DNA from 4 places in the Rhodococcus sp. H29-C3 genome. Region 3 is predicted to be linked to each of the others. Evidence: predicted binding sites of a transcription regulator. Region 3 holds the regulator's gene; each other region holds the start of a gene.
The links. The regulator LexA, encoded in region 3, represses DNA repair genes until DNA is damaged. The targets are predictions, from matches to a motif close to CGAACANNTGTTCG.
Positions count from the first base shown of each region.

Region 1: the regulator LexA is predicted to act here: its motif matches at 1,732-1,745, upstream of QMK32_RS00955 (HNH endonuclease signature motif containing protein).
Region 2: the regulator LexA is predicted to act here: its motif matches at 2,537-2,550, upstream of QMK32_RS12135 (SAV_6107 family HEPN domain-containing protein).
Region 4: the regulator LexA is predicted to act here: its motif matches at 2,087-2,100, upstream of ruvC (crossover junction endodeoxyribonuclease RuvC).

Region 1 is NZ_JASITC010000001.1:204,553-208,777, forward strand. It holds gene QMK32_RS00945 (acyclic terpene utilization AtuA family protein) at 1-347, opposite strand, end outside; gene QMK32_RS00950 (TIGR03084 family metal-binding protein) at 344-1,141, opposite strand; gene QMK32_RS00955 (HNH endonuclease signature motif containing protein) at 1,874-3,898, shown strand; gene QMK32_RS00960 (MDR family MFS transporter) at 3,991-4,225, opposite strand, start outside.
Region 2 is NZ_JASITC010000004.1:418,395-422,619, reverse strand. It holds gene rsmH (16S rRNA (cytosine(1402)-N(4))-methyltransferase RsmH) at 1-24, opposite strand, end outside; gene mraZ (division/cell wall cluster transcriptional repressor MraZ) at 350-781, opposite strand; gene QMK32_RS12140 (SCO2097 family morphological protein) at 1,236-1,676, opposite strand; gene QMK32_RS12135 (SAV_6107 family HEPN domain-containing protein) at 1,920-2,369, opposite strand; gene QMK32_RS12130 (GNAT family N-acetyltransferase) at 2,597-3,190, shown strand; gene QMK32_RS12125 (phytoene desaturase family protein) at 3,214-4,225, shown strand, end outside.
Region 3 is NZ_JASITC010000005.1:324,742-328,966, reverse strand. It holds gene hrpA (ATP-dependent RNA helicase HrpA) at 1-1,006, shown strand, start outside; gene nrdR (transcriptional regulator NrdR) at 1,053-1,520, opposite strand; gene QMK32_RS14560 (hypothetical protein) at 1,696-2,235, opposite strand; gene lexA (transcriptional repressor LexA) at 2,649-3,347, shown strand; gene QMK32_RS14550 (acyl-CoA dehydrogenase family protein) at 3,431-4,225, opposite strand, start outside.
Region 4 is NZ_JASITC010000005.1:430,820-435,044, reverse strand. It holds gene ruvB (Holliday junction branch migration DNA helicase RuvB) at 1-816, opposite strand, end outside; gene ruvA (Holliday junction branch migration protein RuvA) at 813-1,421, opposite strand; gene ruvC (crossover junction endodeoxyribonuclease RuvC) at 1,418-2,068, opposite strand; gene QMK32_RS15085 (YebC/PmpR family DNA-binding transcriptional regulator) at 2,178-2,933, opposite strand; gene pdxT (pyridoxal 5'-phosphate synthase glutaminase subunit PdxT) at 3,065-3,667, opposite strand; gene QMK32_RS15075 (acyl-CoA thioesterase) at 3,664-4,225, opposite strand, start outside.

The sequences.
Region 1 (4,225 bases), on a different contig from region 3:
TGGGCTCGCGGGAGCAAGTCGTCGCCGTACACATAGGCGATTTCGGCGCCTGTGCCGAGCCTGTCGAGTGCCTCGACCAGGCCGCTCGGGTTGAGGCCACCAGCGTTCGAGACGATTTTGACGCCCTTGTCGAGCGCGAGCCCCAGGCAGTCCTCGGCCTGGCGGAGGAAAGTCTTCGCGTAGCCTCGCGACTTATCCTTCGCCCGGTCACGGCCCAGGATGAGCATCGTCAACTCCGCGAGGTAATCGCCGGTGAGATAGTCGAGTTCGCCGCCCTCGAGCATCTCGCGCATCGCCGAGAGACGGTCGCCGTAGAAGCCGGAACAATTGCCGATTCTGACTGTCATCTTTTGGGTCGTCCTGGTCCTGGAGGGCCTGCGAAGGCTTGAGCGATGGTCAGCCAGTGCTGAGCGTCCGGTCCGACGGCCTCGATGTCGAGATTCTCGGGGTGCGCCCGCTGCGTCACCAGCAGACAGAAATCCGCTGCCGAGCCGGTGACGCGTTGAGCAGCGTCACCGGGGCCCCAGGTCCACAGCTCACCCAAGGGGGAGGTCAGCTCGACTCGGAACGGCTCGGACGGCGGAGTCTGTTGGTTGATCACATACGCAAAATCACGGGTACGGACGCCGATGTGCGCGACAGCTTCGATGCGCTCGGTCGGCTCGCGGGTGATGCCGAGTGCATCGGCGACGTCCTGGCCGTGGGCCCATGTCTCCATGAGGCGAGCGGTTGCCATCGAAGCAGCGCTCATGGGCGGTCCGAACCACGGAATCTTCACACCGGACGGGACACGTTTCAGCGCATCGGTCATGGCATGCCTGCGGGCACGCCAGAGCGCGAGAAGATCAGAATTTCCGGCCTCCTCCGCTGCGGCGCTGTCGACGAAACCAGCGGGATCGGACCATGCCGCCTTCAGCACGCCGTCGAACTCCGCAACAGCGGTCGCGTCCCCCGATGCCCCCGAGGTGGTGCGTTCGGCAACATTGTCGGTCCAGGACAGATGCGCGATCTGATGCGCGACGGTCCAGCCCGGCGCAGGTGTGAGCGTCGCCCATTGGTCTTCGGTCAGTCCAGCTACGAGAGTGTCGAGCGCATCACCCTCGGCGCGGAGGTCATCGACGATCGAGTCGAGGTCGGCCATGGAGAAAGTTTCACATCTGATCGATAAAAAAGCAAGCACGCTTGCTTGTTAATAATGCGATGACTTTGTGATGGCCGGGGGTGCGGTTCTTGCGCGAGCGCTCGTTCGCAATCAGTCCGGGCCGCGCGATGCGTCGAGGTTTGGCGGAGGAAGAACGTCGAGGGTGGCCGGAGGAAGAGGAGGGGCTGACAGGAGCCCCGGGGGCCGACCGGAGGGAGAAAGTCGAGACTGGCGGGTGAGAGGCAGGGGCCGGCCGGAGTGAGAGGGGCTTGCCGGAGTGAGTGGGGCTTGCCGGAGTGAGTGGGGCTTGCGACACGATCAGCACCCGCGGCCGATAGAAGCCAGGGCGTGCACAGGCCGCGAGCAGATCGACCACGAGCAAGTGCGGGCCGACAGAAGACCACAGGGTGCGAGCTCAGCACGGGGGCTGAATGAACACACAACAAGAGCGAGCTGGCCGACCGCAGGCCAACAGGCTTCCGGCTGGAATGTCGGCGACATGGCCTAGGCACGCGAGTTTCGTATTCGACTGCACTACAGGCGAATCGGAGAAGAAACCCCTTGACGGGAATCTCAACACTCGATATTGTCGAACATACGTTCTAACGTCGACTTGCCGGGGGGCTTCGATTCATGGGTTCGAGTCGCAGAGGTGCGTTCGCTTCATACGTAGGTCCACAGCCCACGCCGGTCATTGATCGATCAACACTTCAAGGACTGTCTGACACGACCTTGATCGAGAACCAGGCCTGCGCACGTAAAGTTCGGCTTGCAGCGTCGATCTGGGATTCGTGCATTCACCAGAACGTCCAAGTCGGTGACGTGATCATGGATGCGGGGAGCTATGCGGCATCGGAGACAGCGAAGGCGCTGGGATGCTCGAAGGCTGTGGCGGACACTTATGCGGAGATCGGTATGGATCTCCGGCTCCGATTGCCCAGGGTCAGAGCAGCTTTCGACGCCGGCGAGTTGGATCTCGCGCGGGTACGGGCGATCTATCGGAACACCAACCCACTCTCACTCGAAGTTGCCGTCCGCATCGAATCTGAAGTACTCCACGCAGCGCGCCGCCTCTCCCCCGGGCCACTCGCCACCGAAATCTGTGAAATCGTTCAGCGCGTTGCGCCGGAGGAGGCCGCTGCGCTTCGCAAAGATCTCGTCAAGCTCACCCGAGTTCGATACCGCGACAGAGACATGATCGCCACCATTGAGGCGGACCTCGAAGCAGGTGACGCCGCGGCGTGTTGGCAACTGGTCAACGAAATGGCGAACACTCTGTGCCACCGTGATCCGCGTACTCGTGGCCAGCGACTCGCGGCCGCATACGTGGCGCTCATGCATCAAGAGATATTTGTTCCGTGCGCGTGCGAACAGGATGAAGACAATCCGTGCACCGCCCGGCGGGAGTTGCCTGACCGCCGTAGCCCACTGACCACCGTGACGATCGATCTGCCGACGCTTGCAGGACTCGCCGACCTACCCGGATACCTCGCAGGACACGGACTGATCGATGCGGACTATGCCCGAGAACTTGCTGCAAACGGAGACTGGCAGCTACTGCTGACCGAAGCTGCCGACCTCGCAGCCTCACTCGGTCTTATAGACGTGATCCCTGATCAAGATGTCAATGTTCGGTCGGAGCGTGGCGAGGGTGACGGTGTGTCTGACGAGCGGACGGGTACGGGCGAGGGTCGAATTGCAGGTGATGGTACCGAAAGCTGTGGACCCAGCGAGAGTGTCGGGGCAGGCGGGATTGGAGGGTCCAGTAGGAGCGACGGGGCTGTTCAGGGTGACGAGGCCATTCAGGGTGACGAGGCCGTTCGAAACAGAACAGTTCAAAACGTGGAAGGTGAAATTGTCGAACCCGATGATTGCGCAGGCAACGGCGATGGCACTGGCGCTGACACCGATCTCGGTAAGCACACGGTGCTCAATCCGTTGGGTCATGGGCGCCGCAGGCGCGGACTCACCTTTCCAAAGCGTCCGGCAAAGTTGCAGCCATGCACGACACTGCCGAACGCGACTGAGTCCGTTACCGATTACATCGGGTCCTACACGCTGACAGCGCATATCGAAGAAATTGTTGCAGCTGATCCGGCGATTGCTGAGGCTCTGCACCCCGATGGCCACGGCGGATTCCTTGAACCACCCGACGGTGCGCTCACTTATCGCCCGAGTAGCGAACTTGCCAAATGCGTTCGACAACGGGATCGCACCTGCCGCCATCCGGGATGTGATGTTACGGCCGCAGCCTGCGAAATCGACCATGTGGTGCCCTATCGCCACCACGACCCGAAACACGGCGGATGGACGGTACTGACCAATCTGCATTGCCTTTGCCGCTATCACCACATGCTCAAGACGATGGGCGTCTGGGTTCCTGTCATGCTTCCGCGGGGTATCGACTACTGGACCTCGAGTTCCGGATCAACGGCGATCACTCTGCCTGGGGGCACAGTCGGGACGACCGATCTCTCCGACTACCGCCTGATCCCCCACATTCCACGCAAGCGACGCCCCCACTGCAGCCTCAAGCCTGCGAACACGAACAAGACGGACACCGAACTCACCGCACCTGACGAACCGGGCGAACCATTCGCCGATCGCCCGGCCGCGCAATCGGGCCAGCACAGCGGAAGCCAGCGCGACGCAGCGCGCAGCAATAAGACTTCCGCGAGCAGCAGCAGTCCCAACAGTCCGGGGAGTCGCGGAAGTCCCGGGAGGACGGAGGATGCAGATGGCCCTGCGCCGTTCTGAACTGTGAAACAGGAGGTCCCTCGTAACCATCGAAGGTTACGAGGGACCTGAGAGTGTTCCGTGGGATCGATCTTTCCTGAGCGCAGCTTTCGCTATAGATCCCCGCCTGCTCTTGCAGCCTCGACCTTTGCCGTGTCACCCCTGACAGCTTCGTCCTTGGCAGCTTCGTCCTTCGCAGCCTCGTCGCGTTCTTGCTGGGCTGCCGCGAGGCCGGACATCGTCCGCAGCGGCACCTCCTTGACGAAGATGACCAGCACGAATCCGATAACCATCAAGATGGAGACGGCAAGGAAGACATAGTCCATGGCATCGGAGAATCCGACGCGG
Region 2 (4,225 bases), on a different contig from region 3:
GGCTCGGCCTAAACGAACCGGAATATGCTTGGCACGTGGGGTATTCGATGCATTGGATCCCTGCGACGGTCCTACGGTATTTCCAGGACGGTCAGGAGGGTTGTCCGGGACGGGCGGCTGAGACTCGCCTTCCACAATGATTCCTCCCGGTCTTGCTTGGCGCACCTTGTGCTCGGCGAGCGGATGGAAGAGATGAACGGTGTCGAATGCTTCGAGGTCCCTGTCCGATAGGGATCCTGGCGTTGGGGAAGAACGTCAGGTTCCTGATCTGTGAAACCTGGCGTTGGGGAAGAACGTCAGGGTTCTGATCGGGCAGAGGCCTCGCGGCACTCGGCGGTGATTCGAAGGGCTACATAATCCCTCCGAGGGATTCGTCGAAGGCGTCGGAGAAACTCTGCTCGCTTTCCGCCGAGTAGCGAGTCCAGGACTCTTGGTTCCAGATCTCGATGAACTCGATGGAGCCGTTGACGACGACTTCGCGTCCAAGATTTGCATAGCGCCGATGGTCGGCGCTGATCATGATCCGCCCCTGCCCGTCGAGCTGCTGCTCGTCGGTGCCGGCACCCAACTGCCTGATGTATGCACGTGCGACGGGATTCGACCGCGAGGCTTCGGTGAGCTTGCGAACCCGCTCGGCAAACTCTTCCGGGGTGTAGACAGCGAGGCTGTGATCCTGCCCTTTGCTCACCATCACACCTCCAGAAAGCGCTTCGCGGAACTTCGCCGGCAACGTCAACCGACCCTTGTCGTCGAGCTTTGGCGTGTAGGTACCGAGGAACACTCGACACCTCCTACCTCAACCCTTCGCTGTCCACCACTTTACCCCACTTCCCCCCACTATCAATCCCTGGCGGGGATTCATTTCTCGTCTTCTTCACAAAAACCCAGCTCAAAGAGGCGGAAGGCTGTGGGGAGGATTTCTGCCTGCGGCGCGCCTAGCTCGGATCCCGGACTCTGATCCGTGAGCAGAGGCCAAGAAACTGCAGATCGGATCCCCGTCACGAGCACTACAGATCGTCGGACGAGCGGTGGTGGGTCCAAGTGGGGATTCCCCGGTTCAGCGTCGGCCCGTTGGCGAAAGCGACGTAGACAGCAAAAAAGCGGCGCCCCACCTTTCGGTGGAACACCGCTTTCGCGTTCTTCAGCATCGCGCGTTGCTAGTGCCGCGCGATCTCTGTCGTCAACCGCTGCGGGCGACGATCACGTCCATCGGACTGCAATCGCGCGCACAGTGTTCACTCCTGCTCGAACCGCCGACGGAACCGATCTTCCATGCGCGACGCGAAGCCTCCGCCTTTACGGGCAGACTTGGACTTCTGCCCCGAGCTTCTCGGACCGGAGCCGGAATTGGATCCGCTCACACTCGATGCGTCGCCGTCGGACGGCGTTGCAGCTTTGCGTGATCCGCCGAGAAGAAACAGCACGCCTGCCCCGAACATCAGGACGAAGCCAACGAGACTTATCACAGGAAAACCGCCAGGCTTGAATGGCAGAGCCACCCCGGCGATCAGAAGAACAAGCCCCAACGCGAACAATGCGGCCGCTTGAAAACGGCGTTTGCTCGATGCCGTACGCATGCGTCCGCTTCGTACGTGCGAGGCGAATTTGGGATCCTCGGCGTAGAGAGCGCTCTCGATTTGATCGAGCATGCGCTGCTCGTGCTCGGAGAGTGGCACGGTACCTCCCCCTGAACAGAAATTGAAAGTCATTTCGGGTGCGAAACGACGGGAAGCTGACCTTGGCGGCTACCTACTGTCGATAATACGAGCAGAATCGCCTGCTTACCACCTACTCGCGATATGCGTTCCTGAGAATGTCCAAAGTTTCCCAGCCCAACGCCACAATCTGCACTCGGAAGTCGCTGATCTGCAGCAGCTGCCACAGGCGTCGGGACGCCTACCTGCGACCGAACATGGCGCTCAAGCAGATATCGGATGCGGGCCGACTCCCAGTCTGTCGAGTCGCGAATCGGCTCCGATGTACTCCTCCACCACCTGAAGGAATCGACCTACTTCGCGGTAGAACTCGTCAGCATCGCTCTCGTCGATCGATCGGGACAGGCCCGCCTGGACCGCCGCTCTGGTCGCCGAGAAGCCAGAGAAGTACTCGGCCCAGGAATCGAGCACAGGCGCCGCCTTGGCCATCAACACCCAAGCACTTCGCGAGCGCGCTCGCGAAGTGGCGATCGGCGTCGCCTCCAGGACCGATGCCGCGCCGCGCAGCGCCGCCATGTAGCAGTCGAGAAACATCTCAGCGGCATCCGCGGCGCCGACCGACCGAGACAGCAGAGCATCCGCTCGGCCGAGCAACGCTCTGGCGCGAGGTGATACCGGCGGACGCACGTCAGCACGAAGAACTTTGGTAGCCATACTCGAACACCTCCCGTTCGATTCGCCTCACGTGGTCGTCCGATCTGACACTTCGGATTCGGTGGTACGGATTAGGTACTACCGACACGCCCGGACAACGATGAAGCTCTAAGGTCGGAACCCGGCGAGTCTCGCTTCCCTCGAGCTCTTCGCCGGATCGCCGACATCGAACATTCGTTCGACATATTCAATATAACTGCGCCCACCGACAAGTAGTCAAGGAAAGGTTGAGAACAGTCGCTACCGATGCGGAAACGACCCCTTATCTCGTCGACCTTTCCTCTCAGGAAATTCGTCGCCGCCTCCCCGAAGCTCTGGCCATCTACGTCGAGGCCATGGGTTACCCCAAGGGCACCGAGTACCACCGCGCACCCATGTGGATCGAGCATGTGTCGCGGCCAGGCTGGCGGGGAGTCGGAGCAGTGCTCCCCACCCCCGATGCACCCCTGGTCGCCGTGGCGTACGGCTATCACGGTGCCCGCAGTCACTGGTGGTATCAGCAGGTGCGCGACGGGCTGCGCAGGTCCGGACACACCGGCGAGTACATCGACGGAGTACTCGACGACTACTTCGAGTTGACGGAGCTGCACGTCACACCGAGCGCCCAGGGCCATGGACTCGGCAGCGCACTCACTCGCAGACTGCTACAGGATCGACCCGAAAAAAGCGTGCTGCTGTCCACCCCCGAGGTCGAGCACGAGGAAAATCGCGCCTGGCGGTTGTACCGCCGACTCGGATTCGAGGACGTGCTGCGCAACTTCACGTTTTCTGGCGATCGACGGCCCTTCGCCGTGCTGGGTCACGCGCTACCGTTCGAATGAAGAACGACCTATAGCCTGGACCGGTGATCGACGCTGTGGTAGTCGGCTCCGGCCATAATGCTCTGACTTCGGCTTGCTATCTAGCTGCAGCTGGACTGTCCGTCGAGGTGCTCGAACGAGACACCATCGCCGGCGGCGCGGTGTCGTCCGTGGAGAGATTCCCAGGACACCGCGTGGATCGCGGGTCGTCTGCGCACATCATGGTGCGTCATACGGGAGTGATCGAAGAACTCGAGCTCGCCAGTTACGGACTGCGCTATGCGGAGTGTGATCCGTGGGCTTTCGCGCCCGGAGCTCCGAACTCCACCGAGGAAGCCTTGGTGTTCCACCGCGACCTGGATCGAACATGCGAGTCGATCGCGCGGTCCTGCGGGAGCGCCGATGCGATCGCTTATCGGCAGTTCGTTGCGGTGTGGGGCCCACGAAGTGCAAGGACGATGCGGGCGTTCTCCTCCCCACCCACCGGCCCGGGCTTGCTTCGCTCCTTCTGGGGTCTCGACGCCCCCGACGGCGGAAGCGCATTGTCCCGGGAATTCCTCACTACCGGCGACGCACTGCTCGATGCGTTGTTCACGAGTGAGCGCCTGAAAGCTGCACTGGCGTGGTTCGGCGCGCAATCGGGACCACCCATGTCCGAGCCGGGCACTGCCCCCATGGTCGGCTTCGCGGCGTTGATGCACACGCTTCCTCCCGGGCGTGCTATCGGCGGAAGTGGCGCACTCACCGAGGCCCTCGTTACTCGGCTGACGGCTACGGGCGGGTCGGTTTCCCTTGGCGACGCGGTCGAAGCAGTCTCGCCGAGAGATGGACAGTGGACGACCACGACATCTTCTGGACGATCGATCCGTAGCCGAATGGTCATCGCAGGCTGTCACATTCTGACCACTCTCGACCTTCTCGCGGCAGGCGGCCATGATCCTCGCGCGATCGAAGCCTGGCGCCGACATATTCGGGTCGGCCCCGGTATCGGGATGGCAGTTCGTCTGGCCACCGACTCGCTGCCGCAGTATTCGAGCGCAGCGGCCGATTCAGACG
Region 3 (4,225 bases):
CCCCGACCATCTCCGGATGACCTTCGTCGCGGTAGATACCAACGGAGAGGTACTCGGATCGAACAAGGACCTGACCGCCCTCCGACAGACCCTGTCTCCGCGAGTGAACCGCGAAGTCGCCAGTGCGGTCGGCCAAGCCGAGCGGGCGGCCACACTGGCGTGGACGTCGTCCACTCTGGGGACTCTCGAGCAGACAGTCTCACGTTCCGTCGGCGGCCAACGAGTCACCGGATATCCCGCACTCGTTCCGGAAAACGGCGGCGTCGCGGTCCGCGTACTGAGCACGCCGGCCCAGCAACGAACCGCAATGCGTAACGGAACCAGAACTCTGTTGAGCGATCGCGCGCCGCGCGGCACCAAGGCACTCATCGCTGGAATTCCGACCAAGGAAAGAATCGCACTCGGACAGAATCCGTACGGCAACATCGAAGCACTGCTCGAGGACTGCCGCACGACAGCAATCGACGAGTCGATGAGTGCTCACGGCGGTCCCGTACGCTCGCCGGAAGAATTCGAAGCACTGGTCAAGTCGGTGAATGCCGAGGTAACCGAACGCACGTCTCGGGTACTCGCACTGATTCGACCGATTCTGACTGCAGCCATGGAGCTTCGAGCTGCACTCGAGCGAGCCAACGGCGACGCCGCCGATGACGTCCGCGAACAACTAGCCGGTCTGGTATTCGATGGCTTCGTATTCGAATTCGGCTCTGCCAGGCTCACGGAAATCCCCCGGTACCTCACCGCCGCCACTCGGCGACTCGGCTCACTACCCAGCAGCGCGAACCGGGACGAAACTGGTCTGAACGTACTCGATCGAGTCTACGAGGCATACGACCGACTGCTGAAGTCGCTTCCGGAAGCCAGACACCAGAGCAAACCAGTGCAGGAGATCTTCTGGATGATCGAGGAGTTGCGAATCCAACTTTTCGCACAAGGAATTCGTACGGCGTACCCGATATCGGAAAAAAGGATCACAAAAGCAATCCAGGCCATCAGCCAACAGTGACGGCCTCGCGTCGACCACATTCACGCCCGTCCAGCGCACGCGGTCGTCAGTCGACAGTGGCAGCTGACTGTCGTTGCTCGCGAAGGTCCTGAATTTCTTTCTCGAAGTCCTCGGCCGAGCTGAAAGACTTGTATACCGACGCGAACCGAAGGTACGCAACCTCGTCGAGATCGCGAAGCGGACCGAGAATGGCCAGTCCGACCTCGTTGCTCGGGATCTCGGCCGATCCGGATGCCCGAACTGCATCCTCGACCTGCTGAGCCAACAGATTCAGGGCGTCGTTGTCGACATCTCGGCCCTGGCAGGCGCGACGGACACCTCGCACCACTTTCTCGCGACTGAAGGGCTCGGTGACTCCGCTGCGCTTCACTACAGCCAGGACAGCGGTTTCCACTGTGGTGAAGCGGCGTCCGCACTCCGGGCATGATCGACGACGACGGATCGCCTGACCTTCGTCGGCCTCGCGAGAGTCCACCACGCGGGAGTCAGGGTGCTTGCAGAACGGGCAATGCATGTAAGAGCCTCCGTCGTAGCCGTCACACCATCTCGTAGGTAGCGCAAGAGGTGCAGGAACCGAGGATACTCGGACTGCTACCGGACCCAGTGCCGCGTACCTGGCTCGATCCCCGAGGAGTGCTTCGGGCACCGACCTTCGAGGTGGTGGGTCTGTGGAAGGAGGCACTGCTGCATCACTGGCCTGAGTCGGTGGCCGTGGTGAGGTCCTGCACGGTAGTACCGAAGAAACCACCTTGCTCCACGACCGCAACATCCCCCGCTGAGCCGCTGTCGAGATGTCCGGCGCGTAGATTGGCCAGCCCAACCAAGCCCAGAAGAACAATGACAGTGAGCAGCACCCCCGCGATCGTCGCGGTCCATGAAATCGTCTGACCTGACGTCTCGTCGTCGAAGCGTCGATCGGCGGAGCTCTGATCGACGAACCGGTTCCCGCCACTCTGTGGCGCGGCGGTGTGAAGATAGTGCCGACGCTCGAGTGACGCGCATGACGTGCGCGGCCGAGAAGTACGGACAGACGACGCCGAGCGTGCTGTGCGATCGAGGGTGTCGCGACCGTCTGCACTGCGACCGTCTGCACTACGACCGTCTGCGCTACGACCTGCTGCTGCGAGACTGGTGAGAGCTCTTGGGCGCTCTGTCGTGATGCTCATCGGAACCTCCACTGCGGTGTACAGATCGACCGTGACGATGCCCGCGGGTGCCGCGATATTCATCTTTGTTCGATCAGGCGTTCGATGAACGCTTGTTCGAAGTTCTATCACGCAACTCGGACAATGTCAGCAGAAGTTACGACACGGATCGAACAGATGTTTGATCGAACAGGGATTTCGGGCTAGATTCGTGTCAGAAACCACACGTCACATCCACACCACGCGTTCGGGCCACTCGAGCACTCGAGAAGGCCCGGCAGGGGAAGGCGATGCAGGAGGATGAACGAATGAAAGAAGAGACCTCGTCAGGGTCACCGAAGTCCACAGGCAAGGCAGGCGGGAAGGCACCCGGGAAGACGAAGGCTACGGCACCGAGCGCGAAGTCACGCGGAAGTGCGACCGGCGGAAAGACCGACGCGCCGGTCGCCAAGATTGCCGGAACTGCCAAGGCAACCGCAACTGCCAAGGCAACCTCGGTGCCGACGGCGAAGGCGTTCGAAGGTGAGGGCACCGACATCAATGCGGGTCTGACCGAACGTCAGCGCAAGGTTCTCGAGGTCATCAGGGCATCGGTGACCGAGCGTGGCTACCCGCCGAGTATCCGGGAGATCGGGGATGCGGTCGGGTTGACCTCTACGTCGTCGGTCGCTCATCAACTTCGAACGCTGGAGCGCAAAGGCTTCCTCCGACGTGATCCGAACCGCCCACGCGCAGTCGATGTACGCGGCCTCGACGAGGTACAGGCAGACCACGCTGCAGCCGTAGCCGACGGCTCGGCGCCTGCGGAAGATCATCTGCCGACCCCGACGTTCGTTCCGGTATTGGGACGAATCGCTGCCGGCGGTCCGATTCTTGCCGAGCAGGCAGTCGAAGACGTTTTCCCACTCCCCCGCGAACTGGTCGGCCAGGGTTCCCTGTTTCTGCTGAGAGTAGTCGGCGAGTCCATGATCGAAGCAGCAATCTGCGATGGCGACTGGGTGGTGGTTCGACAGCAGAGCGTCGCCGACAACGGCGACATCGTTGCGGCCATGATCGATGGCGAAGCCACGGTGAAGACGTTCAAGCGCACCAAGGGTGAGGTATGGCTGTTGCCGCACAACCCTTTGTTCGAGCCGATCCCGGGCAATGACGCAGCCATCCTCGGCAAGGTCGTCACGGTCATGCGCAAGCTCTGATCAGCGAGTTCGTACAGATGAAGGGCCGCAACCTCTCGTTTCAAGGTTGCGGCCCTTCATCTGTATCGGTTGGAAGGTGAGTGTTACAGATTCAGTCCTCGCCCGATGATTTCCTTCATGATCTCGGTCGTTCCGCCGTAGATCGTCTGCACCCGAGAGTCCATGTATGCCTTGGCGATCGGGTATTCCTTCATGTATCCGTATCCGCCGTGCAGTTGCAGGCAACGGTCGATGAGACGCACCTGATTCTCGGTGGTCCACCACTTGGCCATAGCGGCTTCCTGGACCGTCAGCTTGCCGTCGTTGAGCAGTTCGATGAATTTGTCGACCATGATCCGTGAGGCCGTCATCTCGGTTGCCAACTCCGCCAGCACGAATCGTGTGTTCTGGAATTTGCCGATGGACTTACCGAAGGCCTTGCGATCACGGCAGTACTGAATTGTCATTTCGAGCGCCGACTCCATGGCGGCTGCTGCGACGACCGCAATGGACAGTCGTTCCTGAGGCAGGTTCTGCATCAGGTAGATGAAGCCCATCCCCTCCTCACCGAGAAGGTTCGCGGCCGGCACGCGAACGTCGGTGAAGCTGAGCTCAGCCGTGTCCTGCGCCTTCATCCCGATCTTGTCGAGATTGCGTCCACGTTCGAAACCAGGCATGTCGCGCTCGACAACGAGCAAGCTGAATCCCTGCGCACCCTTGTCGGGGTCGGTGCAGGCTACGACGATGACGAGGTCGGCATTGATTCCGTTGGTGATGAACGTCTTCGACCCGTTGAGGACCCATTCGTCTCCATCACGAACGGCCTTGGTCTTGATTCCCTGCAGGTCGCTACCGGTACCGGGCTCGGTCATCGCGATCGCGGTGATCAACTCACCGGA
Region 4 (4,225 bases), 110 kb from region 3:
TCTGTCCAACCGGTCGAGACCGAGTTGATCGACGTCGTAGACCACGAGAGCCGCGCGGGCTGTGGCTTTGGTGATGGTGCCGTCACCGCGTACTTCCGCGTAGTCACGAACTCGGCGCAGTAGCCGGTTGGCGATGCGCGGTGTGCCTCGCGAGCGTCCAGCGATCTCGGTGCACGCAGCCTTGTCGATCGGAACACCGAGTATGCCGGCCGATCGCTGGAGAATGAGTTCCAATTCCGCAGGCTCGTAGAAGTCCATGTGTGCGACGAACCCGAAACGATCACGAAGCGGACCGGTCAGCGCTCCCGATCTAGTAGTAGCCCCTACCAGGGTGAACGGTGCTACTTCGAGGGGAATCGATGTTGCTCCTGGCCCCTTACCCACCACGACGTCGACCCGGAAATCTTCCATGGCCAGGTAGAGCATTTCCTCTGCCGGGCGCGCAATCCGATGTATTTCGTCGATGAAGAGGACATCACCCTCGACGAGATTGCTGAGCATCGCCGCTAGATCGCCGGCTCGCTCGAGCGCCGGGCCCGATGTGAGACGCAACGAGGTGTTCAACTCTTGCGCGATGATCATGGCCATCGAGGTCTTGCCTAGGCCCGGCGGACCGGACATCAAAATATGATCGGGGGTACTGCCGCGCAGCTTGGCGCCTGTCAACACCAACTGCAGTTGCTCACGCACGCGTGGTTGACCGATGAAATCAGTGAGGGTTTTGGGTCTCAGGCTCGTCTCGACATCTGCGTCGTCCGCGATCAACCCGGCCGCGAGCTGCGAATCCGCAAACTCCTCTTCCGGATCTCCGGTCATCTGCTCTTACCCAGATAGGCCAGCGCGGATCGTAGAGCTACCGACGTAGACGCATCGGGACTCTCGACCAAAACCGAATCCGTCGCGTCCTCGGCCTGCTTGGCCGGGAAGCCGAGTCCGGTGAGCGCCTCGACGATCTGGTCACGAACGGAGTTGACCGTTCCGGGTCCGGACTGCACGATCGTGGTGTTCCCTGCTGCCACGATTGCATCGACCTTGTCACGCAATTCCACGATCATGCGCTCGGCACCTCGTTTACCGATTCCCGGAACCCTGGTCAGCGCGGCCACGTTGCTGTCTGCCAGTGCCGTCCGCAGCGCCTGAGGATCGAGTACCGCCAATGTCGCCATGGCAATACGGGGGCCTACGCCGGAGACCGACAGCAATAGTGAGAACAGCTCGCGCGATTCACTGTCCGAAAAGCCGTACAGGGTCATCGAGTCCTCGCGGACGATCATCGTCGTCAGCAATCTCGACGCGGAACCTCGGCTCAACGTGCCGAGTGTGTCTGGCGTCGCATTGATTCGGTATCCGACACCCGATGCCTCGATGACCACGTGATCGAGGGCGATATCGAGGACCTCGCCGCTGATCGAGGAGATCATCGTGCCCCAGCCTCTCCTGCTGCACGAACCGGAGCGGCAGCAACAGCTGCAAGTCTGGCGCGTTCGACCTTCCGCGCTGCCTGTGCTCGCGATTTACGTTCCTCGGCGAGCCGAATCTCGTACTTCCGCTTCTGCTGCGCGGCCATCGCTTCGGCCTGCGCCATTCTGGCAATCATCGGCGCACGCCAACAATGGCAAATGCCCAGTGCCAGCGCATCCGCGGCATCGGCAGGAGTAGGGGCGGTCTGCAGACCGAGAATTCTCATGACCATTGCGGTGACCTGCGCTTTGTCGGCGCTACCGTTACCGGTTACAGCGGCCTTGACCTCGCTCGGAGTGTGAAAACACACGTCGATCCCGCGACGTGCTGCCGCAAGCGCGATAACTCCCCCCGCCTGGGCGGTGCCCATGGCTGTCCGCACGTTGTGCTGCGCAAAAACGCGCTCGATCGCGACCACCGTCGGCTTGTGCGTATCCAGCCAGTACTCCGCTGCCTCGGAGATTCGAAGTAGACGCTGCGCCAGATCCATATCGGGCGGCGTTCGCACCACGTCTACATCGAGCGCCACGACACTGCGACCGGCCCCGCCTTCGATCAAGCTCAGACCGCACCTGGTCAAACCTGGATCGACGCCCATCACTCGCACACTGACACCTTCCGCTTACGAACTTTTGTTCGATAGCGTATCGGAGCGGTGCGACCTATCGGGTGCGCGACACCCGTAAGCGAGATCAGTCTTCGCGCCCCGAACGGTTTCACTCCTCGTCGAGTGCAGCCATCACTTCATCGGACAGTTCGACGTTCGAGTACACGTTCTGCACGTCATCGCTTTCTTCCAATGCGTCGATGAGCTTGAACACCTTGCGGGCACCGTCGACGTCCACGGGAACGGACACCGATGCTTGGAAGGTGGCCTCCGCCGAGTCGTACTCGATGCCGGCTTCCTGCAGTGCAGTGCGGACCGCAACGAGGTCGGTGGGTTCACTGACAATTTCGAAGGTATCTCCGGTGTCGGTGATCTCCTCGGCACCTGCATCGAGGACGGCCATCAGTACGTCGTCCTCGCTTTGCCCGTTCTTCTCCAACGTGACGAGGCCCTTGCGGGTGAACAGGTACGACACCGAGCCCGGATCGGCCATGTTGCCGCCGTTGCGCGTCATGGCGACGCGAACTTCTCCGGCAGCCCGATTTCGGTTGTCGGTCAGGCACTCGATGAGCATCGCCACCCCGCTGGGGCCGTATCCCTCGTACATGATCGTCTGCCAGTCGGCGCCACCGGCTTCTTCACCTGCGCCGCGCTTGCGGGCACGCTCGATGTTGTCGTTGGGAACCGAGGTGCGCTTCGCCTTCTGAATGGCATCGAACAGGGTGGGGTTACCCACCGGATCGCCACCACCGGTGCGAGCCGCCACCTCGATGTTCTTGACGAGTTTGGCGAAGGACTTGCCTCGACGGGCGTCGATTACCGCCTTCTTGTGCTTGGTGGTGGCCCATTTGGAGTGGCCGCTCATGCGATAGAGCCCCTTTCCTGCTTCAGCTAAGTGTTGTGTACTTTACCCATGTGCTCGAGTGACCGGATCCACTATCTCGGTTCCGTCATCCATCGACTGCCATCCATGCGCTACTGCGCCCTGTCGTTCCACTAGGTAGTGCGTACCAAGTCTACGAACAGTTCGTGGACTCGGCGGTCACCGGTGATTTCCGGATGGAAGCTCGTTGCCATCACTGCGCCCTGCCGGACCGCAACGATCCGCCCAGCGGCCGGGCCATCCGGAACTTCGGCCAGAACCTCGACGCCGTTCCCGATTCGTTCCACCCATGGGGCACGAATGAATACCGCGCGTACCTTCTCACCTTCGATGCCCGCGAACGTCAGGTCGGTTTCGAACGAGTCGACCTGCCTGCCGAACGCATTGCGCCGCACAGCGATGTCCAGCGCATCGAGATGCTGGGCGTCGGGACGAGTATCGAAAATCTCCGATGCAAGCAGGATCATCCCCGCGCAGGACCCGTAGGCGGGCAACCCGTCCTTCAGTTTCGCTCTCAGCGGTTCGAGCAACTCGAAGACCGACAGCAGAGTACTCATCGTCGTCGATTCCCCACCGGGAATCACCAATCCGTCTACCTCGTCCAGTTCGCCAGGTCTGCGAACCGTCGTGGCGGTGGCGCCACAAGATTCCAGCGCGGCGAGATGCTCGCGGACGTCCCCCTGCAACGCGAGTACACCGATCTTGGGACCACTCACTGGGGCCTGGCCAGATCTTTGTTCACCCGGTCGGGGTTGCGATCGAAACGCATAAGCCCCTCCTGGACCACGGCAGCGACCATCCGTCCCTGCCGATCGAAGATTCGTCCCTGTGTCAGCGCCCGACCGAAATCAGCGGAGGGCGAAGTCTGGTCGTACAACAACCACTCGTCGGCCCGAAACGGCCGGAGAAACCACAGGGCGTGGTCGAGTGACGCGGTCTGCGTCGACACGTCGGGATGCGGGACCAATGCCGACCCGAGAAGCGTCATATCGCTCATGTAGGCGAGAGTGCAGACGTGAAAAACCTGATTGTCCGGCAGCTTGTCCCGGTACCGAAACCACACGCGCTGTTGGGCGGCAAAATCCGGGTGCTTCTCGGTCTGCTCATCCGGTACCAGCCTGACGTCCCATTCTTTCCACTCTCGAAAGAATGGACTTCCCCCGTCCGGGAGATCACGCGAGTCGGCCAGAGACTCGGGGTCGACGACCTTGGGCATCGTGTCCTGATGCGAAATACCCTCGTCCTCGACATGAAAGGACGCGGACATGGTGAAG